DNA from 3 places in the Umezawaea sp. genome. Region 1 is predicted to be linked to each of the others. Evidence: riboswitches for the same ligand, from Rfam matches in the RefSeq annotation. Region 1 holds a riboswitch; each other region holds the start of a gene.
What was found. Region 1 has a riboswitch for cobalamin ahead of AC156L_RS25255 (CbtB domain-containing protein). Riboswitches for the same ligand answer to the same signal wherever they lie in the genome.
Positions count from the first base shown of each region.

Region 2: it holds a riboswitch for cobalamin, as region 1 does, so the genes downstream of both, AC156L_RS01740 (putative cobaltochelatase) here and AC156L_RS25255 (CbtB domain-containing protein) in region 1, are expected to answer to the same signal.
Region 3: it holds a riboswitch for cobalamin, as region 1 does, so the genes downstream of both, AC156L_RS07275 (ribonucleoside-diphosphate reductase subunit alpha) here and AC156L_RS25255 (CbtB domain-containing protein) in region 1, are expected to answer to the same signal.

Region 1 is NZ_DBNGPQ010000109.1:76,462-84,092, forward strand. Features, by position in the region: gene AC156L_RS25215 (lytic polysaccharide monooxygenase auxiliary activity family 9 protein) at 1-240, opposite strand, end outside; gene hisG (ATP phosphoribosyltransferase) at 521-1,366, opposite strand; gene AC156L_RS25225 (phosphoribosyl-ATP diphosphatase) at 1,379-1,642, opposite strand; gene AC156L_RS25230 (TetR/AcrR family transcriptional regulator) at 1,801-2,415, shown strand; gene AC156L_RS25235 (hypothetical protein) at 2,457-2,690, opposite strand; gene AC156L_RS25240 (GlxA family transcriptional regulator) at 2,777-3,739, shown strand; gene AC156L_RS25245 (alpha/beta hydrolase) at 3,741-4,502, shown strand; gene AC156L_RS25250 ((2Fe-2S)-binding protein) at 4,556-5,224, shown strand; cobalamin riboswitch at 5,311-5,485, shown strand; gene AC156L_RS25255 (CbtB domain-containing protein) at 5,519-5,704, shown strand; gene AC156L_RS25260 (CbtA family protein) at 5,716-6,471, shown strand; gene AC156L_RS25265 (HAD family hydrolase) at 6,526-7,188, opposite strand; gene metH (methionine synthase) at 7,181-7,631, opposite strand, start outside.
Region 2 is NZ_DBNGPQ010000011.1:1,029-8,659, forward strand. Features, by position in the region: gene AC156L_RS01705 (LysE family translocator) at 1-155, opposite strand, end outside; gene AC156L_RS01710 (S1 family serine peptidase) at 332-1,075, shown strand; gene AC156L_RS01715 (GNAT family N-acetyltransferase) at 1,105-1,563, shown strand; gene AC156L_RS01720 (8-amino-7-oxononanoate synthase) at 1,517-2,695, opposite strand; gene AC156L_RS01725 (cytochrome P450) at 2,732-3,916, shown strand; gene AC156L_RS01730 (quinone oxidoreductase family protein) at 3,913-4,878, opposite strand; gene AC156L_RS01735 (TetR/AcrR family transcriptional regulator) at 4,973-5,557, shown strand; cobalamin riboswitch at 5,516-5,656, shown strand; gene AC156L_RS01740 (putative cobaltochelatase) at 5,696-7,631, shown strand, end outside.
Region 3 is NZ_DBNGPQ010000041.1:109,423-117,053, forward strand. Features, by position in the region: gene AC156L_RS07275 (ribonucleoside-diphosphate reductase subunit alpha) at 1-1,574, opposite strand, end outside; cobalamin riboswitch at 1,815-2,028, opposite strand; gene AC156L_RS07280 (hypothetical protein) at 2,151-2,297, shown strand; gene AC156L_RS07285 (DUF998 domain-containing protein) at 2,359-3,093, shown strand; gene AC156L_RS07290 (hypothetical protein) at 3,042-3,449, shown strand; gene AC156L_RS07295 (DUF4230 domain-containing protein) at 3,503-4,150, shown strand; gene AC156L_RS07300 (condensation domain-containing protein) at 4,205-4,582, shown strand; gene AC156L_RS07305 (cellulase family glycosylhydrolase) at 4,708-6,168, shown strand; gene AC156L_RS07310 (glutamate-cysteine ligase family protein) at 6,245-7,631, opposite strand, start outside.

The DNA of each region.
Region 1 (7,631 bases):
GTTCCAGTTCCACATCGCGTTCGAGTTGGCCTGCCAGGCCTGCCAGCACATCGGATCCTTGGTGGCCATCGTCGGATCCTGGAAGTTGCTGCCCCACCGCTGGTGGCAGCCGTAGTTGCGCGACGGCGGGTCGGTGGTCGATCCGTGTGCGCCCGCGACGCCGACGACGACCGAGGTGAGCAGGGCGGTCACCGCCACGAGTACGCCGAGCGCTTGGGGTAGTGCCTTTCGGAAGTTCACACGTCCTCCACAGTGAGGATTGCGAAGCAGGGGTCTGGGAACGCTCCCAGATCGCACCGTAGCGAACGAACGACACTCTGTGAACAGAGGATGGCGGACCCGAACCCGCCACCCGACCCGTGACCAGCGGCAGGACGTCCGGATTCGGCGGCTCCGCCGACGTGGAATAACCGGGAGCCCGCGTTCGGCGGGGCCGAGGTGGTGGCCTCGACCCCGCCGGACGCGGCGTCGCGCTAGACCGAACGGCCCGGCGCGACGCCGTGGTGGGCGCCCTCCGCCGTCACAGGCGGCAGAACCGGATGTCCGACGCGAGGATCGCCTTCGCGCCCAGCGCCGACAGCTCGTCCATGAGCTGGTTGGCGTCCTTGCGCGGCACCATGGCGCGCACGGCCACCTGGGCCGGGTCGGCCAGCGGCGCCACCGTCGGCGATTCGAGGCCGGGCGTGACGCGCAGCGCCTCGTCCAGCAGCGAACGCGGGCAGTCGTAGTCCAGCATCAGGTAGTGCTGGGCGAACACGACACCCTGCAACCGGGCCGTGAGCTGCTGCTTCGCCGCCGAGTCCTCGACGGACGAGGAGTGGATGAGCACGGCTTCGGACTCGCAGATCGTGTGCCCGAACGGCACCAGGTCGTGCTGCTGGAGCGTGCGGCCGGAGCCGACGACGTCCGCGATCAGGTCGGCCACGCCGAGCTGGATGGAGATCTCCACGGCGCCGTCGAGCCGGATGATCTCGGCCTCGATGCCGTGCTTCTCCAGGTCGGCCTGCACGAGCGTCTTGTACGCCGTGGCGAGGCGCTTGCCCTTGATGTCGGCCAGCTGCCAGTCGGTGCCCCTCGGTCCCGCGTAGCGGAACGTCGACCCGCCGAAGCCGAGCGACAGGCGCGGCTCCACGCTGGCGCCGGAGTCGCGCATCAGGTCGAGCCCGGTGATGCCGAGGTCCAGCCTGCCGGAGCCGACGTAGATCGCGATGTCCTTGGGGCGCAGGAAGAAGAACTCGACGTCGTTGGCGGAGTCGATGACGGTGAGGTCGCGCTGCTCGTTGCGCTGGCGGTAGCCCGCCTCCCTGAGCATCTCGGAGGCGCGCTCGGCGAGCGCGCCCTTGTTCGGAACAGCCACGCGCAGCATGGGGATCCCCTCTTACAGGTACTTGTAGATGTCGTCCAAGGTGAGCCCGCGGCCCAGCATCAACACCTGCAGCCGGTAGAGGAGCTGTGAGATCTCCTCGGACAGGCGCTCGTCGGATTCGTGCTCGGCGGCGATCCACACCTCGCCGGCTTCCTCGAGCACCTTCTTGCCCTGCGCATGGACGCCGGCCTCCAGTGCTGCGACGGTGCCGGACCCCTCTGGCTTGGTGTGGGCGCGCTCGCTGAGTTCCGCGAACAGCTCGTCGAAGGTCTTCACGAGCGGGAATCCTCCCACCCCGCGCCCGGACGCAGTGCATCTGGGCACGAATGTCCACCCAGTGGACTGACGGGGTACACCTCCGCGCGACCGGGGGAGGTCGTCTTGCACTCCGCGCAATCTTGCACAGCGGGCAAGATCGGCACTATCGTGGCGCGATGACGACCCCACCACTCGGCCTGCGGGACCAGAAGAAGTCGGCCAGGCGAGAAGCGATGATCCGGGCGGCCGTGCGGCTCGCGGTGGAGCGCGGCGTGGAGAACGCCCTGATCGAGGACATCACCGCGGCGGCAGGGGTGTCGCACCGCACGTTCAGCAACTACTTCGGCGGCAAGGCGGAGGCCATCGCCGCCAGGCACCTCGACCGGGCGCGCGGGGTCGCCGAGGTGCTGCGGGGCCGTCCGGCGTCCGAGCCGCTGTGGGACGCCATCACCTACGCGGCGCTCTCGCCGTACCGGGCGGACCGCAAGAGCCCCGATCCGGAGTGGACGGCCAGCATCCGGCTGATGACGAGCGAACCGAGCCTGCTCGGGGAGTTCCTCAAGACGAACGCGATCGCCGAGCGCGAGCTGGCCGAGGTGGTGGCGGAGCGGACCGGCACCAGGGTCGGGCGCGACCTGTACCCGCGACTGGTGGCGGCGACGGTGTGGGCGGCGGTCGAGGTGGCGACGGACAAGTGGCTCACCACCGCGAAGCCCGCGCCGATCACCCAGCTCGTGCGCAACGCGCTGCGCCAGGTGGCCGCGGGCCTGCCGGACCCGTCGGCGGAGTAGTGCGGTGCGCCGAGCCCCGTCACCGGGCCCGGCGCACCGGGTCAGACCGGGAGACCGGCACGGCGGACGACCAGCACGCGGCGGTCGCGCGCGGTGGCGGCGCGCTCGGCGGGGGGCGCGACCCGCAGGTCGGCGGCCACCCGCTGGAGGTCCCGGTCGAGGACGTCGGAGCTGCCCGCCAGCCGCGGACGCGGCCCGGACCGGCCGCTCGTGCGGCGCTCCAGGCCGTAGCCCACCAGCGCCAGGACTGCGAGGACGATCAGTGCGCTTGTCATGGCACTAAGTGTTCGCTGCACAACATCCCGCCAACAGTGGCAGCTCTGACGTTGTGCGACAAAATCCTGCCAACTATGCTGGGGCGATGCTGAACACCGTCGCGTGCGTCCTGATCGACGGCGTCGAGACGTTCGAGTTCGGGCTCATCTGCGAGGTCTTCGGCGTCGACCGCACCGCGGACGGCGTTCCGCCGATCGAGTTCCGGGTGTGCGGCGAGGAGCCGGGCGCGCCGCTGGGCACGAAGGTCGGCGTCACCATCACCCCCTCGCTGGGCCTGGACGCGCTCGTCGGCGCCGACCTGGTCGCCGTCCCCGCGTTCACCATCCGCGACGAGTACCCGCCCGCCGTCCTGCGGGCGCTCCGCGACGCCGCCGACGCGGGCGCGACCCTCCTCTCGGTGTGCAGCGGCGGATTCCTGCTCGGCGCGGCGGGACTGCTCGACGGACGGCGCTGCACCGCCCACTGGCGCGAGAAGGAGAACTTCGCCGAGCGGTTCCCGCTCGCCAGGCTCGACCCCGACGTGCTGTTCGTCGACGACGGCAACATCATCACCAGCGCGGGCACCGCGTCCGGCATCGACGCCTGCCTGCACCTCGTGCGCCGCGAACACGGCTCGGCCGTCGCCACCGCCATCGCCCGCCGCATGGTCGTCGCCCCGCAGCGCGACGGCGGCCAGCGCCAGTACGTCGAACTCCCGGTGCCGGACTGCACGGCCGACAGCCTCTCCCCGCTGCTCACCTGGATGCTCAAGCACCTCGACACCGAGCACGCGGTGGCGGACCTGGCGCGGCGCGCCACGCTGTCCGAGCGCACGTTCGCCCGCCGCTTCGTCGCGGAGACGGGCACGACCCCGCACCGCTGGCTCACCGCCCAGCGCGTGCTGCGCGCCCGGCAACTGCTGGAGGACACCGACTTCGGCATCGACGACGTCGCCAGGCACAGCGGGTTCGGCACGGCCGCGCTGCTGCGCCACCACTTCAACCGCGCGGTCGGCGTGACGCCGAACGACTACCGCCGCACGTTCGCCCACCGCCCCGCGGAGGCCTGACGTGTGGCGCCTCGCGGTGGCCGCACTGGTGCCCGTGGTCCTCGTCGGCGCGCTCTGGGTGTTCCAGCGCCACCTGGTCTACTTCCCGGACGACACCGCCCCGGCGCTCGCGCCCGGTGCTCGGCCGGTCGTGCTGCGCACGTCCGACGGCCTGGACCTCGGCGCGTGGCACTTCCCCGGCCCCGGTCGCACGGTCCTCGTGGCGCAGGGCAACGCGGGCGACCGGGGGGACCGCGTCCCGCTGGCGGCGGCGCTGGTGGACGCGGGGTTCGCGGTCCTGCTGTTCGACTACCGAGGCTACGGCGGCAACCCCGGCAGCCCCACCGAGGAGGGCTTGGCGCTGGACGTGCGCGCGGCCCACCGGTACCTGCTGGACTCCGGCGTCACCCCCGACCGGATGCTGTACTTCGGCGAGAGCCTGGGCGCCGCGGTCGTCGCCGAGCTGGCCGTGGAACACCCGCCCGCGGGCCTGCTCCTGCGCTCACCGTTCGTCGACCTCGCCTCGGCCGGACGCGTGCACCACCCGTACCTGCCGGTCGGCCTGCTGCTGCGCGACCGCTTCCCGGTGGCCGAGCACGTCGCCAGGGCGGGGGTGCCGACGACGGTCGTGTACGGCACCGCCGACACCGTGGTGCCGCCTCCGTTGAGCCTGGTCGTCGCGCGGGCGGCGCGCGCCTCGGTGGTCGCGGTCGACGCCGACCACAACGACCGCGTGCTGCTCGACGGCACGGCACTGGTCGACGCGGTGGTCGCGCTGGGGTAGCCCCCGCCGACGGGCGGCTGAAGGCGCGGGTGGTGGCCGGGTAGCTTCGGGGCGTGTCGGAATTCGCCAGGGTGCTGGCCACACTGCGGCAGGCGCGTGGCATCAGTCCGTTCTTCGTGCTCGACGTCGGCAGGCCCGACTCGACCTGGGCCTCCGGTGAGGCGCTGCTCGACGGCGGGCCGGCTCTGGGGGACGCGCTCGACGCCATCGGCGTGCGGTACCGGACGGCGGAGCGGAGGGTGGCCGCGTCCCTGTTCTTCCTGAGCTACACGGCTCGGCTGCTGTGCCCGGTGGTGGCCGCGCACGTGCTCGGCGGTGCGGTGCCGGACGTCCGGCCCGCGAACGTGTGGTGGCGGTACTCCCCCGAAAGCGGTGTGCAGGTGCGGTTGGCCGACCCGGTCACCCGGCCGGGGGTGGTCGAGGCGATGGCGCCCGTGGTCGACGCGATCCGCCGGGAGAGCGGGGTGGCGGCCGGGCTGCTGTGGGGGAACGCGGTGTCGTCCGCGGCGGGTGGGCTGCGGACGTTGGCCCGGTCCGGGACGGCGAGCGCCGAGGAGTGCCTCGCGGTGGGGGCCGCGCTGTTCGCGGAGCCGCCGCTGCGGGGAGCGGGCGAGTTCGTGCCGTTCCCCGGCGAGGTGGTGTTCCGGCGGCGCAGCTGCTGCCTCTACTACCGGTTGGACGGTGGCGGGACGTGCGGGGACTGCCCGCTGCCCGCGAGGTAGCGCCCGTCGCGGTGGTGACTGTCCGTTCGCCGAGGTGGCGCACACGACAACTCGTCTGGTCGGTTGTGCCGGAGCACGTGGGACCTTTACGGTTCCACCGCCGCAGTGGACGGGAAGCCGGTGTGAATCCGGCGCGGTCCTCGCCACTGTGACCGGGTAGCGACCCCGCCGGGAACGTCACTGGCAGAAGAGTTCTGCTGGGAAGACGCGGGCTAGCGGTGACCTGGGAGTCAGGAGACCGGCTGCGGCGCCGAGTACACCGTTGACCTTCCACGAGGTATGGAGGAGCCCGTCATGACGAGCCCCGCACTGACACCGTCCACCACCGTGCCCAAATGGGCGTTCGCCGTCGCACTCGTGGCCCTGATCGTCGCCTGGGTCGTCCTCCAGGAGAACGGTGTCGCGCTGGGCGCTACCGCCGAGACGGTCCACGAGTTCTTCCACGACGGACGCCACGCCCTCGGCGTCCCGTGCCACTAGGCGGCGCCCGCATGGCAACCACCTACACCGGACTGCTGACCCGCGGTGTGGCCGCGGGCGGCATCGCCGGGCTCGCGGCGGGACTCGTGGGCCTGTTCGTCGTCGAGGTGCCGATCCGCGCCGCGCTGGCGGTCGAGGAGGCCCGCGCGGCGGCCGAGCACGTCGAGGGTGACGCGCACGAGCACGGCGAGCTGTTCAGCCGGGGCACCCAGGTCTTCGGCGGCGTGCTGGCCGCGGTCGTCGTCGGTCTCGCGGTCGGCGCGCTGTTCGCGACGGTCTTCGCCTGCACGCGGCGCTGGTTCACCGACGGGCAGCCGTTCTTCCGCAGCGCGACGCTGGGGTTGGCGGCGTTCGGGGTCGCGGCGCTGCTGCCCGCGGTCAAGTACCCGGCGAACCCGCCCGCCGTCGGCGACCCGTCGACGGTCGACTACCGGACGGGCCTGTACCTCGGGCTCATCGTCGCGGGCATCGCGGTCGCGTACGGGGCGAGCTTCCTCGCCTCGCGGCTCGGCCACCTGGCCGCGCCGGTGCGCGCCACGGCGGTGCTGCTCGCGACGGTCGCCGCGGTGACGGTCCTGCTGCTGGTGTTCCCGCCGCCGCCGGACGCCGTGCCCGCCGACATGCCGTCGAGCGTCCTCTGGGACTTCCGCCTCGCCTCGCTGGCCGAGACGGCGACCCTGTGGATCGGGCTCGGCGTGGCGTTCGGACTGCTGATCGACCCGGCGGTCCGCCGCACCACGAAGATCAGGTCGGTCACGGCCGTCTGAGCACGGGGTGGGAGGGGAGCCCCACGAGGAAGGGCTCCCCTCCCACCACCGGCGTCACAGCGCGGACAGCACGTCCAGGTCCACACCCACGAGCGACTCGCGGAACACCCGCCGCTCCCCCGGCTCGACCTCCACGTCGCACGGCACGACGAGCACCGTGCAGCCCGCGGCGACGGCGGAGGCCACACCGGTCGGCGAGTCCTCGATCGCGACGCACGCGGTCGGCTCGACGCCGAGCAGCCGGGCGGCCTTCAGGTAGGGCTCGGGCAGCGGCTTGTTGAGGCCGTCGACCTCGTCCCCGCACACCGTCACGTCGAACAGCTCGCGGCCGATCGTGTCGAGCGCGACCTCGGTCAGCGCCCGCTCGGTCGACGTCACCAGCGCCATCGGCACGCCCGAGTCCCGCACGGCGCGCAGCGCGTCCACCGCGCCCGGCCGCCACGGCAGGCCCGCGCGGAACACCTCCTCGGTGCGGCGGGCGATCCACGCGGCGGCGTCGGTCAGGTCCTCCCGCGTCGGCTCGACACCGACGTCGCCGTAGAGCAGCGCCAGCGTGGTGGGGACGTTCGAGCCCACCATCGCCTGCCGCGTCGCGAGCGACAGCGTGCCTCCCAGCTTCTCCGCGTACTCGTAGAGCGGGATGTCCCACAGCTTCTCGGAGTCGAGCAGGGTGCCGTCCATGTCCCAGAGGACACCGGCGGGTCGACCATCAGACATTGAAGTACTTCGCTTCCGGGTGGTGCGCGACGAACGCGTCGGTGGACTGCTCGGGGTGCAGCTGGAGTTCCTCGGACAGCACGACGCCGATCCGGTCGGGTTCCAGGAGTTCGACGACCTTCGCGCGGTCCTCCATCTCCGGGCAGGCGCCGTAGCCGAACGAGTAGCGGGCGCCGCGGTAGCCGAGCTTGAAGAACTGCTCGACGTCGGCGGGGTCCTCGGCGGAGACCGGGCCGCCGTCGGGCCAGCGCAGCTCCTCGCGGACGCGCCGGTGCCAGTGCTCGGCGAGCGCCTCGGTGAGCTGCACGCCGAGGCCGTGCACCTCCAGGTACTCGCGGTAGGCGTCCTTGCCGAACAGCTCGTTGGCGTAGTCGGCGATCGGCTGCCCCATGGTGACGAGGTGGAACGCGACCACGTCGACCACGCCCTCCCGGACGGCCGCG
Region 2 (7,631 bases), on a different contig from region 1:
CTCGCCGAGTGGATGCCCGCGAGCGCCCACAGGCCCGCGCGTGTGCCGGAGCGCATCGAGGTGCGCAGCAGCAGGAACGCGTCGACGCCCGGCGTGAGCACGACGACCGCGCAGGCGATCAGGAAGGCCGGTAGTTGACCGAAGTCGAGGAACACGCGTAGACCTCCCAGATTTCCGGACAGACCGTTGTGATCTGCGCAATAGGCCGTTAAATCTCCGGCAACATGGAACGCTAACAGGAGAATCTCCGGTTTTAATCCCGGTCTGGGCGACATGTGCTCGACCGCTACGGTGGGTAGTCGTTCGTCCACCTGCCGTAGAGGAGTGCTCCGTGCGGACCACCGTGTCGTTCGTCGCCGCCATCACCGCCGTGTTCGCGTCCGCCACACCGGCGCACGCGGTCGTCGGCGGCACCGAGGCGCCCGACACGCCGTGGGCGGTGGCGCTCACGGACGCGAACGGCAGGCTCTTCTGCGGTGGTGCGCTGGTGGCGCCGGACCGCGTGGTCACGGCCGCGCACTGCCTGACCGAGCAGTTGGCGCTCACCAAGCGGGACCGGTCGCCGCAGGCGATCCGCGTCGTCGCGGGACGGTCCGATCTCCGCGCTGGAGGGCCGTCCGTCAGGGTCGCCGGTGTCTGGAAGCACCCCGACTTCCGCGAGGTGACCAAGGGCGACGACGTGGCGGTGCTCACGTTGAGCGAGCCCCTGCCCCAGGCGACCGTTCCGCTGGTCGACGCGGGCGACACGGCGAGCTACGCGCCGGGCACCGGGGCGACCGTCCTGGGCTGGGGGCGCACCGCCGAGGGTGCCGAGCCGTCGCCGACGCTGCGCCAGGTGGACGTGCCGGTCGTGTCGGACGCCGATTGTGGCCGCGCGGTCCCGCGGTTCCGTCCGGACGGCATGGTGTGCGCGGGTCTTCCCGAGGGAGGCAAGGACGCGTGCGAGGGCGACTCGGGCGGACCGATGGTCGTTCGCGGCAGGCTCGTGGGCGTCGTGTCGTACGGCACGGGCTGCGCGCGGCCGGGGGAGCCGGGCGTCTACACGCGACTGGCCGCGTACCGGTCACACCTCTGAACCGGCTCCGCTGTGATATCCAGGCGCATGTGCGCACATCACAGTTTCACGCCACGCTGCGCAGGCAGTGGGCGGCCGACCTGACCACGGAGCAGCTCTACGCGTTCCTGCGCCTGCGGAGCGAGGTCTTCGTGATCGAGCAGTCCTCCATCTACCGGGACCTCGACGGCCGCGACCTCGAACCGGGAGCCCGGCACTTCTGGCTGGAGGTCGACGGCACGTCCGAGCCGGTGGCCTACCTCCGGCTGCTGGAGGAGCCGGACGGCACGTTCCGGATCGGCCGGGTCGTGACCGGGCGGGTCGCCCGAGGCCGCGGCTACAGCCGCAGGCTGGTGGAGGCCGCGCTCAGCGAGGTCGGCACGGTCGACTGCGTGCTGGACGCGCAGACCTACATCGTCGACTTCTACGGTTCGTTCGGCTTCGTGCCCGAGGGCGAGGAGTTCATCGAGGACGGGATACCGCACCTGCGGATGCGCCGGTCTCGCTGATCACCCGCACCGCGCGGTCGATGTCGGCGTCCGACAGGTCCGCGCGGGCGGTCAGCCGGAGCCGGGACACGCCGTCCGGGACCGACGGCGGCCGGAAGCAGCCGACGACGACGCCGCTGGTGCGGCACGCCTCGGCCCAGCCGAACGCCGCCTCGGCGGACGGCGCCTGCACGGACACGACCGCCGCTGAGGGCGAACTGGCGCGCAGGCCCGCGGCGCGCAGCCGTTCGGCCAGCTCCTGGGCCACGGCCACCACGCGCGCGGGCCGGTCGGGCTCTTCCCGCAGCACCTTCAGCGCGGTCAGCGCCGCCGCCGCGCTGCCGGGGGCGAGACCGGTGTCGAAGATGAAGCTGCGGGCGGTCTCGACCAGGTGCCGGATGACCCGGCTCGGCCCGAGGACCGCCCCGCCCTGCGCGCCGAGCGACTTGGACAGGGTGACCGTGGTGATGACGTCGGGCGACTTCGCGAGGCCCGCCGCGTGCACCGCGCCCCGCCCGCCGTCACCGAGCACGCCGAGGCCGTGGGCGTCGTCCACGACCAGCGCCGAGTCGTGCTCGCGGCACGCGGCGGCCAGCTCGCCCAGCGGCGCGAGGTCGCCGTCGACCGAGAACACCGAGTCCGTCACGACGAGCGCGCGGCGCTTGCCCCTGGTCGCGAGCGCGTGCGCGACCTGGGGGACGTCGCAGTGGCCCGCGACGACCACGTCGGCCTTGGACAGCTTGCAGCCGTCGATCAGCGACGCGTGGATGTACTGGTCGGCCACGATCGCGGTGCCCGGACCGGACAGCGCCGTGAGCGCGCCGAGGTTCGCCGCGTAGCCGGACGAGAACACCAGCGCTGCCTGCGCGCCGCAGAAGTTCGCCAGCTCGTACTCCAGCTCCATGTGCAGCTCGGTGCTGCCCGTGACCAGCCGCGACCCGGTCGAACCCGCTCCCCAGCGCATCGACGCGGCGGCCGAGGCGCCGGTCACGCGCTTGTCCCGCGCCAGCCCGAGGTAGTCGTTCCCGGCGAGGTCGAGGTCCGTCGAGGTCGCCGGTCGAGGCCGCAGCCTGCGGGTCAGTCCGGCCTTCGCGCGGGCCTCCGCGCGGGTGTCGATCCAGTCGAACACCGAGTCACCTGTGCTCACGCTCACGGCGGCAGTCTCCCACCGGCCCGATACGGTCCTGGCGTGCGGACCACCCAGATCGACCTCTTCGGGGCCGACTTCACCGCCGATCCGCACCCCGACCTGCGGCGCCTGCGGTCCGAGAGCCCCGTGCACCACGATCCGGCGACCGGGTTGTGGCTGGTCAGCCGGTACGCGGACGTGCGGGCCGTGCTCGCCGACGCCCAGGCGTTCCACCCGGACAACGCGCTGACCGCCGTGACGCCGATCCCGCGCCCGGTGCTGCGGGTGCTGGCGCGGGCCGGGTTCTCCCTGCCGCCGACGCTCGCCAACAACGGCACCGACACCCACGCGGACCTGCGCCGACTGGTCGCCGGGTTCCTCACGCCCGCGCGGGTGGCGGCGTTCGAGGACCGGATCGCCGAGCTGTGCGAGGAGCGCCTGGCCTCGCCCGTCGACCTGCACGCGGACCTGGCCCGCGACCTGCCGTGCGTGGTGCTGATGGAGGTCCTCGGCATCGCGGACGTCGACGTGCCCGCGCTCAAGGCGTGGAGCACGGCGTCGCTGGAGCTGTTCTGGGGCAACCCGTCGCTGGAGCGGCAGCACGAGCTGGCCGGTCGCGCGGGCGCGTTCCACCGCTGGCTGACCGCGCGCGTCCGAGCCGCGTCGCCCGACGGCGACGACCTGTTCGGCGCGCTGGTCGCGGCGGGCACGCCGGTCCGCGAGGCCGCGGGGCTCTGCTACTTCCTGCTGATCGCGGGCCAGGAGACGACGACGCAGCTGCTCAGCACGCTGTTCGACCGCGTGCTCCGCCACCCCGACGTGTGGCGGAGGCTGGCCGACGGCGAGCCCGGCCTGGCCGCCGCGTGCGTCGAGGAGGTGCTGCGCCGCGAACCGCCCGTCACGACGTGGCGGCGGGTGACCAGCCGTCCGGTCACGCTGTCCGGCGTCGACCTGCCCGCGGGCGCGCCGCTGCTGCTGATGCTCGCGGGCACCGGCTCGGACCCCGTCGTGTTCGCCGAGCCGGAGTCGTTCTGCCCCGGCCGGTCCGGTGCCCGCGGGCACCTCGCGTTCGGCTTCGGCAGGCACTACTGCCTGGGCGCGGGCCTGGCGCGGCTGGAGGGCGAGGTCGTGCTGCGCACGGTCGCCCGCCGCTTCCCCACCCTCCGGCTCACGTCGGTCGCCCCGCCGCCGATGCTCGGGCTGCTGTCGTTCCGCGCCCCGGTGAGCGTGCCGGTGACCGGCTAGGGGATCAGGAACGTCTTGCCCGTCGTCCTGCGCTCCTCCAGGGCGCGGTGGGCAGCCGCCGCCTCGGCCAGCGGCCACGACTCGCCGAGCACGGGCCGGAGTTCGTCGGCCGCGCCCAGCGCGAACACCTCGGCCAGCAGCCCGGCGGCGTACGCGGGGTCGCCCGCCAGGTTGCGCAGGCCGATCAGCCCGACGCCCTTGCGCACCACGTCCTTCACGGTGATGTCGGCGAACGAGCCCGACGCGGTGCCGTAGAGGACCATCCGGCCGACGCCGTCGCGCAGGAGGCCGAACGCGGACCGGGTGACGTCGCCGCCGACCGAGGACAGCGCCACGTCGACCGGTTCCAGCCGCGAAACCCAGTCGGGGCTCGTGTAGTCGGCGGTCTCGTCGGCGCCGAGCTCCTTGGCGGCGGCCAGTTTCGCGTCCCCCCGCGCGAGGGCCACGGCGACGGCGCCCGCGCGGGTGACCAGCTGCACCAGGAGGCTGCCGACACCGCCCGCGGCGGCCTCGATCAGCACGCGCTCACCGGGCTGGATCCGGGCGACGTCCACGAGACCCGCGGCGGTGACGCCCTGGAGGAACAGCGCGAGGGCCTGGCGGGCGTCGAGGCCCGCGGGCACGGGGACGGCGCCCGCGGCGGGCAGCACGGCGAGTTCCGCGTACGCGCCGCGGAGGGCGAAGCCGACCACCTCCGTGCCGACCAGGTCGGTGGACACGTCCCCGCCGACCGCGCGGACCACGCCCGTCACCTCCAGGCCGGGGACCACCGGCAGCGCGGGCTCCGGGTACCAGTCGTACAGCTCGTTCGACGCCCCCGACCGCTGGAGCGCCTCCCCGTAGTTCAGGCCGATCGCGGTCACCTCGACCAGCACCTCGCCCGGCCCGGCGACCGGGTCGGGAACCTCGTCCACCCGGAGCACCTCCGGGCCGCCGAACTCGTGGATGCGCACCGCACGCATGGAAGCCTCCCGCTGTAGCGGACCGTCGGTCCGTTTCTCTCTGGGCTACGATACGGACCAGTAGTCCGGTTCTGTCAAGTCGAGGAGGGCGGGGATGGTCGAACGGGCGGACGCGGCTCGCAACCGGGAGGCGATCCTGGCCGCGGCGATGCGGTTGATCCGGGAGCAGGGGATCGACGCGGTCTGCATGGACGACGTCGCCGCGGCGGCCGGTGTCGGCAAGGGCACGGTGTTCCGGCGGTTCGGCGACCGCGAGGGCCTGGTCGAGGCGCTCGCGCTCCAGGCTGGGGAGGGGTGGCGGGACTTCGCGACCGGGGTGCTGGCCGACGGGTCGACGAGTGCCGCCGAACGGGTGGTCTTGCTGGCGAGCAGCCTGTTCGAGCACGTCGTGGAGACGTTGCCGCTGGTGCGGGCGTTCGAGCGGGTCACGAGCAAGCGCGGTTGCGACAGCGGGTTCGAGCCCATCCGGGACGGGCTGGTCGAGCTGATGGCTCAGGTCGACCCCGGCTGCGACGCGGAGTTCCGCGCCGAGGCGCTGCTGGCGAACCTGCGCGCCGAGCACGTCCACCACCTGGTCGAGCGGTGCGGGATGCCGGTGGAGCGGGTGCGCGCGGGTGTGATCAGACTCGCCGAGGGGTTGGTCGCTGCTCCGTGGGATGCGACGATGCCAAAGCTGTAGGGGTGTGCGAGGAAGCCGGTGCGAATCCGGCGCGGTCCCGCCACTGTGACCGGGCAGGAGATCCGGGAGTCAGGAACTCGACCCCCGAGTCACCACCACCGGACACGGGCGTGGACACCCGAGGAAGGACCTCCCCGCATGACCTCGCGCTACCCCTTTTCCGCTGTCGTCGGACACGACGACCTGCGACTGGCCCTGCTGCTGAACGCCGTGCACCCCGGTATCGGCGGTGTTCTGGTCAGGGGGGAGAAGGGCACCGCGAAGTCGACGGTCGTGCGCGCGCTCGCCGCCCTGCTGCCGGAGCTGGCCGTCGTGCCGGGCTGCCGGTTCGGCTGCGACCCGCTGGTCGACACGGCCTGCCCCGACGGCCCGCACCCCGGCGACGCCGCCGAGCGCCGTCCCGCCAAGCTCGTCGAACTGCCCGTCGGCGCCACCGAGGACCGCCTGGTCGGCTCGCTGGACCTGGAGCGCGCCCTGACCGAGGGCGTCCGCGCCTACCAGCCGGGCCTGCTGGCCGCCGCGCACCGCGGCGTGCTCTACGTCGACGAGGTCAACCTCCTGCACGACCACCTCGTCGACCTGCTGCTGGACGCCGCCGCGATGGGCCGCGCGCACGTGGAGCGCGAGGGCGTCTCGATCTCGCACGCGGCGTCGTTCCTGCTGGTCGGGACGATGAACCCGGAGGAGGGTGAACTCCGGCCGCAGCTGCTCGACCGCTTCGGGCTCACGGTGGCCGTGCGGGCGTCGCGCGAGGTGGCGACGCGCGCCGAGGTCATCCGCCGCAGGCTCGCCTACGAGGCCGACCCCGAGGGCTTCGCCGCCCGCTGGGAGGCCGCGGACGCCGAGCTGGCCGAACGGATCGTGACCGCCCGCGCGGCGCTGCCGACCGTGGAACTGCCGGACTCCGAGCTGCGCCGGATCGCGGGCGTGTGCGCGGCGTTCGAGGTCGACGGGATGCGCGCCGACCTGGTCGTGGCCCGCACCGCCGCCGCGCACGCCGCGTGGCGGGGGTCCGAGGTCGTGGAGGAGTCCGACGTCGAGGCCGCCGTGCGGCTCGCGCTGCCGCACCGCAAGCGCCGCGACCCGTTCGACGAGCCGGGGCTGGAGGAGGAGCAGCTCGCCGACGCCATGCGGCAGGCGGCCGAGCACGCCGACGACGAGCCCGAGCCGGACGGTCCTCCGGAGCCCGACGGACCGGACGGCGGCGGTCAGCCCACCCCCGAGAACTCCGAGGCTCCCGAGAGCCCGGACCAGCGGCCGAACCAGGGCGGGTCCGGTGCGACGGACCGGGCCCCGGCCACCCCCGCGCCCGCGTTCCGCGCCCGGCTCCTCCAGGTGCCCGGCGTCGGCGAGGGCGCTCCCGGCAGGCGGTCGCGCGCCCGTGCCCGCACCGGCCAGGTCGTCCGCTCGTCCACCGCGGACGGGGCGGGGCTGCACGTGGTCGGCACGCTCGCCGCCGCCGCTCCGCACCAGAACTCCCGAGGCCGCAGCGGCCCCGGCCTGCTGCTGCGCGCCGGTGACGTGCGCCTGTCCGTGCGGGAGGGCAAGGAGGGCAACCTCGTCCTCTTCGTCGTGGACGCCTCCGGCTCGATGGCCGCCCGGCAGCGCATGTCCGCCGTCAGCGGCGCGGTGATCTCCCTGCTCCGCGACGCCTACCAGCGGCGGGACAAGGTCGGCGTGGTCACGTTCCGCGGCGCGGCGGCCGAGGTCGCCCTGCCCCCGACGACGTCCGTCGACGCGGCGGCGGCCAGGCTGCGCCGGATGCGCACCGGCGGCCGGACCCCGCTGGCCGACGGCCTGCTCAAGGCCCGCAGGCTGCTGGAGGTCGAACGGCTGCGCGACCCGCGGCGGCGTCCGCTGCTGGTGCTGCTCACCGACGGCCGCGCCACGTCCACCGGCGCGGGCGGCGACCCGATGCGTGACGCCCTGCGCGCGGCGGGCCTGCTGTCCGCCGACGGCACCGCGTCCGTCGTCGTCGACTGCGAGCACGGCCCGATCCGGCTCGGCCTGGCCGCGAAGGTCGCCGTCGCGCTCGACGGCGCCTGCCTGCGCCTGGAAGAACTGTCCGCCGACC
Region 3 (7,631 bases), on a different contig from region 1:
CGCCACAGGTCGGCGGCCCTGAGCCGCCGGAACACCTTCACCTCGCCGCGGTCCGCCGCGGCCTCGTACTCCCGGTACCGCGCGGCGAACGCGTCGCCGAACAGGTCGTGCAGGTCCGGGACCTCGTCGGGGGAGAACAGGGTCCAGTCGCCACCGGACCGGACGCGGCGCACGAACTCGTCCGGCACCCAGTTCGCGGTGTTCATGTCGTGCGTGCGGCGGCGCTCGTCACCGGTGTTCTTGCGCAGGTCGAGGAACTCCTCGACGTCGATGTGCCACGTCTCCAGGTACGCGCACACCGCGCCCTTGCGCTTGCCGCCCTGGTTCACCGCGACGGCGGTGTCGTTAACGATCTTCAGGAACGGCACCACGCCCTGCGACTTGCCGTTCGTGCCCTTGATGTGGGCGCCGATCCCGCGGACCGGGGTCCAGTCGTTGCCCAGCCCGCCGGCGAACTTCGACAGCAGCGCGTTGTTGCTGATCCCGTGGAAGATGCCCTGGAGGTCGTCGTCCACCGTCGTCAGGAAGCACGACGACAGCTGGGGCCGGGTGGTGCCCGCGTTGAACAGCGTGGGCGTGGAGCACATGAAGTCGAACGACGACAGCAGTTCGTAGAACTCGACCGCCCGCGCCTCGCGGTCGTCCTCGCGCAGCGCGAGACCCATCGCCACGCGCATGAAGAACGCCTGCGGCAGCTCGTAGCGGTTCTCGTCGCTGTGCAGGAAGTACCGGTCGTAGAGCACCTGCAACCCGAGGAACTGGAACGCCAGGTCGCGGTCGGGCAGCAGGGCCGCGCCGAGCCGGGCCAGGTCGAACTCCTCCAGCAGCGGGTCGAGCTGCCCCAGTTCGACCCCGCGCCGCACGAAGGCGGCGAAGTAGTCCGGGTAGCGCACCGACATCTCGGCGTGGTTGGCCTCGTCGTCCTCGCCCGCGAGGAACGTCAGGGCCTCCCCGCGCAGCCCGTCCAGCAGCAGCCGGGCGCTGACCAGCGAGTAGTCCGGATCGATCTCGACCATCGTGCGCGCGGACAGGACGGGCGCGACGGCCAGCTCGGCGCGGGTGATGCCGTCGTAGAGGTTGCGGCGGGTCTCCGCCAGCACGGCTTCGGCCGACGTCGCGGGCAGTCCGGCGCACGCCTCGGAGACGACCAGCTCGAGCCGGTCGTCGTCCAGCGGCTCGACCCGGCCGTCCGGGTGCCGCACGGTCAGCGACGGCCGCACGGGGGTGGTGGCGGGCTGGGCCGAGCGGGCCTTCGCGCACTCCTCGCGGTACAGCACGTAGGCGCGGGCGACCCCGTGGTGCCCGTCGCGCATGAGCACGAGTTCGACCTGGTCCTGGATCTGCTCGACGTGCACGCCGCGGTCCGGTCCGGCCTGCCCGAGGAGCTTCTCCCCGACCTGGCGGGTGATCTCGGCGACCAGTTCGCGCACCCGCTGCGAACCGGCCTTCTCCGCTCCTTCGACGGCGTGGAAGGCCTTCGCCACGGCCGTGGCGATCTTCGTCGGGTCGAACTGCGACACCGTTCCGTCGCGGCCGATCACCGGGACTTGAACGGGTGAACCTGTCAGGGGCATGACTCTCCACGGGGGTCGAGGGCGTGCGGGAGCGCCCGGCGAGCGGTGCTCGACGGTCGGGGACGAGGGTGCGCGGAGGGTCAGCCGTCGGGGCTGGGGTGCGACTTCACGGCTCTCTCCTCGCGAGCTCGGTGGACACCCGGCGACCGGGGGTGGGAGCGGCGCGAGGCAGCGCGGCACCGGGGTGCCGACAGCCGTCCGCGCGCGCCCTCCCTCGGGGCACCGGGGTGGTGCGCGCAGGCCGCGCGCACGCTGGTGGCAGGTCTTCGGACTCGCGGGCACTCCGGCTCTCGCCGGCGGACCTACTGGCCGTCGCTTCCCGGACTCGCGTCCAGTGCTTCATGACGGCGGTCGTTCCCGCTCACCGCTGCGGGGCAGCTCCGGATTCGCACCGGATTCCCTCTTGCCTCACCCGCGGTCGGACCGCGGGTGAACCATCAGCGCGTTGGATACTACATGTGGGGGTAGGGCTCGTCGCACGGCCCAACATGGTCTTTGTTGCACATGTCATGCGATACGGTGACGAGGCAGGGTGATCAGCAAGCGGGGGCGTGGCGGATGGGTGACGGTGATCGGGTGGGACCGCGGGTCGCCGTCGCGGCCGGGGTCGCGGGCGCGCTCGCCGCGGGGTCGCTGGTCGTCGGCGCGTCCCTGCCGTGGCTGACGGGAGGGCTCGCGGTGGCGGCCGTCGTGGCGCTGAGGCTGGCCAGGTCGCGCGGCTAGGGGATCCTGATGGTTTGCTGAAGCGCGGAACCCCGTGTCCGGTCCGGGCGTTCTGCCGGTCGTGACGACCGCAGAGCTGACGAGAACGAGCGCCCTCTCCCGTGTGGTCGCCGTGGGCGGGCTGGCCGCCGTCCTGACCACCATCGCCATGATCGGCTCGCTGGACGTGCGCAACGCGCTCCAGCGGCCCGGCGAACTGCGCCGCACCATCAGCCAGTACGGGCTCGGCGCCAACGCGTGGATCTTCGAGGTCGCCGTGTCGCTGCTGGCGGCCGGGTCCCTGGTCATCGTGGCGGTGCTGGTGCACCGCGGCATCACCCGCTGGTGCTCCACCGGCGCCGTCGCGCTGTCCCTGTGGTCGCTGGGACTCGCGCTCGTCGTGGCGTTCCCCAAGCAGGACTGGTCGCTGCCGACGACGTCCTCCAGCGGCAGCATCCACCGCGCCGCCAGCCTCCTGGCGTTCGTCAGCCTGCCGATCGCCGCCATCGCGCTGGCCCGGCCGTGGGTGCGGGATTCGACCTGGGGCGGCCACGCCCGGTGGACGCTGGGCCTCGGGGTCCTGTCGGTGGCGGCGTTCTCACCGCTGCTGTACGCCGTGCTGGTGCACGCTTCCGGTGGCGCGGCGTGGTGGCGGGTGTTCCCGATCGGGTACGTCGAACGGCTCCTGGTGTTCACGGAGGTGATCGCCGTCGTGACGGCCGGATTGTGGGCCCTGGCCGCGGCGAACCGCCCTAAACTGGCGGCATGGCAACGTGGGGAGACCTCGCGGCGTACGTCCGCGACCAGTACGACGTGATCTCCGAGGAGACCGACGAGATCCGCATCCTGTTCGACTTCCAGCACCTGGACGAGGAGGACGAGCGGACGCAGGTCGTCATCCTGGTGCGCGAGGTGCTGGACGAGAAGCACGAGTGGGTGCAGATCGCCTCCCCCGTCGGCCTGGCCGCGCGGTGCGACCTCCGCGGGTTCCTGGAGGAGGTCGGCAAGTCCTCCATCGCCTCCGGCGCGGCGATCATGGGGGACCACGTGGTGCTGCGCCACTCGCTGCCGCTGGAGACGTTGGACATCCACGAGTTCGTCGACCCGCTGTCGCTGCTGGCGGGTACCGCCGACCGGCTCGAAGAGGTCTTCTTCGGCGGCGACAACTACTGATACCCCCGTTCGGCCCCGCCTAACCCCGGTTCGGGAGGGGTACCCCCGCTGGCATGAAGCTTCCTTGGCGGTCCGGGTCGCGGTGGGCGTTCCGCGGTGTCGTGGCGGTGTGCCTGGTGGTGGTGGCCGCCGCGGCGCTCCAGCTCGTCGGCGTGCTGCCCAAGCTCAACCCCTTCGGCACCGACACGGTCGACCGCAGCCAGCCCGCGCTGCTGCGGTCGATCAAGGACCTGAGCCAGTACCACGCCGCCTCGGGCGACTACCAGGTCGTGATCGACATCGAGAAGGACGTGCGGTTCGTGCCGGACGTGCTGGCGGGGCAGCGGACCCTGTTCGTCTCCGCGGGCACGGTCAACGCCTACGTCGACTTCGGCGGTCTCGCGGAGGACTCGATGACGGTGTCGCAGGAGAAGAAGACGGTGGACATCGCGCTGCCGAAGCCCCAGCTCGACAAGCCGAACATCAACCACGAGCGCAGCTACGTGTTCGCCCAGGAGCGGGGGCTGCTCGACCGGCTGACCAGCGTCGTGCAGGCGGCGGACCAGCAGCCGTTCTACGTGGCCGCGGAGCAGAAGATCTCCGACGCCGCCAAGGAGTCCGGCTTGCAGGCCAAGGCGGACGAGAACACCAGGAAGATGCTCGACGGCATGTTCCGCGCCCTCGGCTACGAGGTCCACTTCGTGGACGCCCCGCAGCCGTGAGTTAGGCTGTCCTAACCTAACTCTTCGTCCAAGGGTGCCCCGGTGTTCGAGTCCATGACAGTGCAGGTCCGCGCGGGACTGGGCGAACGACGGCTGACGGCCGCCGTCCGCGACGTGTTCGACCGCCACGACGAACTCCGCGAGCGCGGTGCGACGTGCGAGGTGCGGCGGATCCCCGCCCCGGAGCTGACGGGCGGGGCTCTCGTCCGCCGCGCGGAGGCGGAGGTCGCCGCGGTCTCCCGCGAGCCGGGTTCCGCGCTGTTCCGGGTGCTGTGGTTCGACGCGGGCCCGGACCGGTCCGGGAAGCTCGTGCTCCTCGTGCACCGCCGCGTGATGGCCGCGGTGCCGTGGCCCGTCCTGCTGTCCGAGCTGGTCTCGGCGTGGAACAGGGGAGCCGTCGACGCGGATCTGGCCTGCGCGCTCGACCGCTAAGTCCGAATTGGGCGTTGACGGGAGCCCACGGGTGATGGTGAGATGCTGAACACACTGATAGGAAAGTTTCTTAACCAATCAGGCTGCCGCCACCTGATCACCCGTTCCCGAGTGGGAGGCTCCCTGTGGCTATCCGTCCCCGTTGGCTCGGCGCCGCGGTCATCACCGCGTCGCTGGTGATACCGGCCGCGCCGACACTTGCGGCACCCGCCGCCCCCGCCGTGGCGAGCGGCGTCGGCGCTCTCGCGGTCACCGAGTACCAGGCGGAAAGCGCGACCGTCACGTTGGGGCTCGTCGAGTCCAACCACGCCGGGTTCACCGGCAGCGGCTTCGTCAACGTCGACAACGCCGTCGGCAGCGCCGTGGAGTTCACCGTCAACGCCCCCACCGCGGGCGCCGCGACGCTGAGCTTCCGGTACGCCAACGGCACCGCGACCGGCAGGCCCGTCGACGTCACCGTCAACGGCTCCCTCGCCGTGGACGAACTCGCCTTCGGCGGCACCGGCGCGTGGACCACGTGGTCCACGAAGACCGCCTCGGTGCGGCTGGCCGCGGGCGTCAACAAGATCAAGGCCGTGTCCACCACCGCCGCGGGCGGGCCGAACCTCGACCGGCTGGACGTGGATTCCGGTGCCGTCGCGCCCTCCGGCAGGCCCGCCGACGTCAACGGCCAGCTCAAGGTGTGCGGCGTGAAGCTGTGCAACCAGTACGGCAAGCCGATCCAGTTGCGCGGCATGAGCACGCACGGCATCCAGTGGTACGCGAGCTGCGTCAAGCCAGCGTCGCTGGACGCGTTGGCCACCGACTGGGGCGCCGACATCCTGCGGATCGCGATGTACGTGCAGGAGGGCGGCTACGAGTCGGACCCGCGCAAGTACACGGACCTCGTGCACGGGTACATCGAGGAGGCCACCAAGCGCGGGATGTACGCGCTGGTGGACTGGCACCAGCTGACCCCCGGTGACCCGAACGCCAACACGGCGCTCGCGCGGACGTTCTTCACGGAGATCGCCTCGCGGCACAAGGACAAGACGAACATCATCTACGACATCGCGAACGAGCCGAACGGGGTTTCGTGGGCGCGGATCAAGTCGTACGCGGAGACGATGATCCCGGTGATCCGGGCTCAGGATCCCGATGGCGTGGTGTTCGTGGGGACGCACGGGTGGGGGTCGTTCGGCATCTCCGACGGGCGCACCGAGGCCGACATCATCAACAACCCGATCAACGCCACGAACTTCATGTACACGTTCCACTTCTACGCCGCGTCTCACGGGGACGAGTACTTCAACGCGCTGTCCCGTGCGGCGGACCGGATCCCGATCTTCATCACGGAGTTCGGGACGCAGACCGCGTCCGGTGACGGGACGAACAACTTCACGCAGTCGCAGAAGTACCTGGACTTCCTGGCGTCCAAGAAGATCGGGTGGACCAACTGGAACTTCTCGGACGACTTCAGGTCCGGGGCGGTGTTCAAGACCGGTACCTGTGCTGGGAACTCGTTCACGGGGACCGGGCCGCTGAAGCCCGCCGGTGTGTGGGTCCGGGATCGGATGCGCACCGCTGACGACTTTCCGACCGCTTAGGTAGAGGGGTTGGGGGCCCGCCAGGGGTGACCCTGGCGGGCCTTCGGCTCGTGGTGGGGCCGGGTCCGCTGGTTCGTCAGGTGATGGGCCAGGAGTGGACCGGTTCGTTGCTGTGCATGAGGTCTCGGTAGGTGCGGAGCATGAGGCGCAGTGCTTCCACCCGGTCCAGGCTGGTGTTGTCGTAGTGGCGGTGGAAGGCTCGTGATTGCCAGGTCGCGCCGTTGACCCCTGTCAGGCAGCGCTGTTCCACGACGCCCAGCAGGCGGTCCCGTTCCCGCGGGTCCACGCCCCAGCGGTCCAGACCTTCGTAGGCCATGGGGAGCAGGCGGCGCAGCACCAGTTCCGCCACGGGCACCGTTCCCAGGCCTGGCCAGTAGACCTGGGCGTCCATGCCGTTCTTGGCCCCCGCCAGGAAGTTCTCCTCGGCCGCGCTGAACGACATCTGGGACCACAGTGGACGTTCGCTCTCGGCCAGCACCCTCACCAGGCCGTAGTAGAAGGCCGCGTTGGCCAGGGTGTCCACCACCGTCGGGCCCGCTGGGAGGGTGCGGTTCTCCACGCGCAGGTGTGGTTTGTCCTTGACGACGTCGTAGACGGGGCGGTTCCAGCGGTAGACGGTCCCGTTGTGGAGCCTCAGTTCCGACAGCGACGGGGTGTCGCCGCGGTCGATGACCTGCAACGGGTCTTCCGGGTCCACGATCGGGAGGAGGGCCGGGAAGTAGCGGACGTTCTCCTCGAACAGGTCGAAGATCGAGGTGATCCAGCGTTCGCCGAACCAGACCCTCGGGCGCACGCCCTGTTCCTTGAGCTCGTCGCCCCTGGTGTCGGTGGACTGCTGGAAGAGCGCGATCCTGGTTTCCCGCCACAGCTCCTTGCCCAGCAGGAACGGGGAGTTCGCGCCCACCGCCACCTGGACGCCCGCGATGGTCTGGGCGGCGTTCCAGTAGTCCGCGAACTGGTCCGGGCTGACCTGGAGGTGGAGCTGGGTGCTCGTGCAGGCCGCCTCGGGGACGATGGAGTCCGCCGTCATGTTGAGGCGCTCGATGCCGTCGATGCCGATCTGGAGGTCCTCGCCGCGCGCGGCCAGCACCTGTTCGTTCAGCAGGGCGTACCGGGGGTTGACCGACAGGGCGTCGATGGCCATGTGCTCGGCGCGCAGGGTCGGCAGGATGCCGATCATGGTCATGTGCGCGCCGACCTCGCGCGCCTTGTGCTCCGCCTCGTTCAGGCTGGAGCGGACGGTCTCCTCGAACGCGGTGATCCCGCCGCCCGCGAGCTGGCGCGGGGCGACGTTGATCTCCAGGTTCCACTGGCCCAGTTCGGTCACGAAGTCCGGGTCGGCGATGGCCTCCAGCGCCTCGGCGTTGCGCATGGCGGGGTCGCCCTGCTCGTCGACGAGGTTCAGCTCGATCTCCAGGCCCGTCATGGGCCGCTCGAACTCGAACCGGGACTCGCGGAGCATC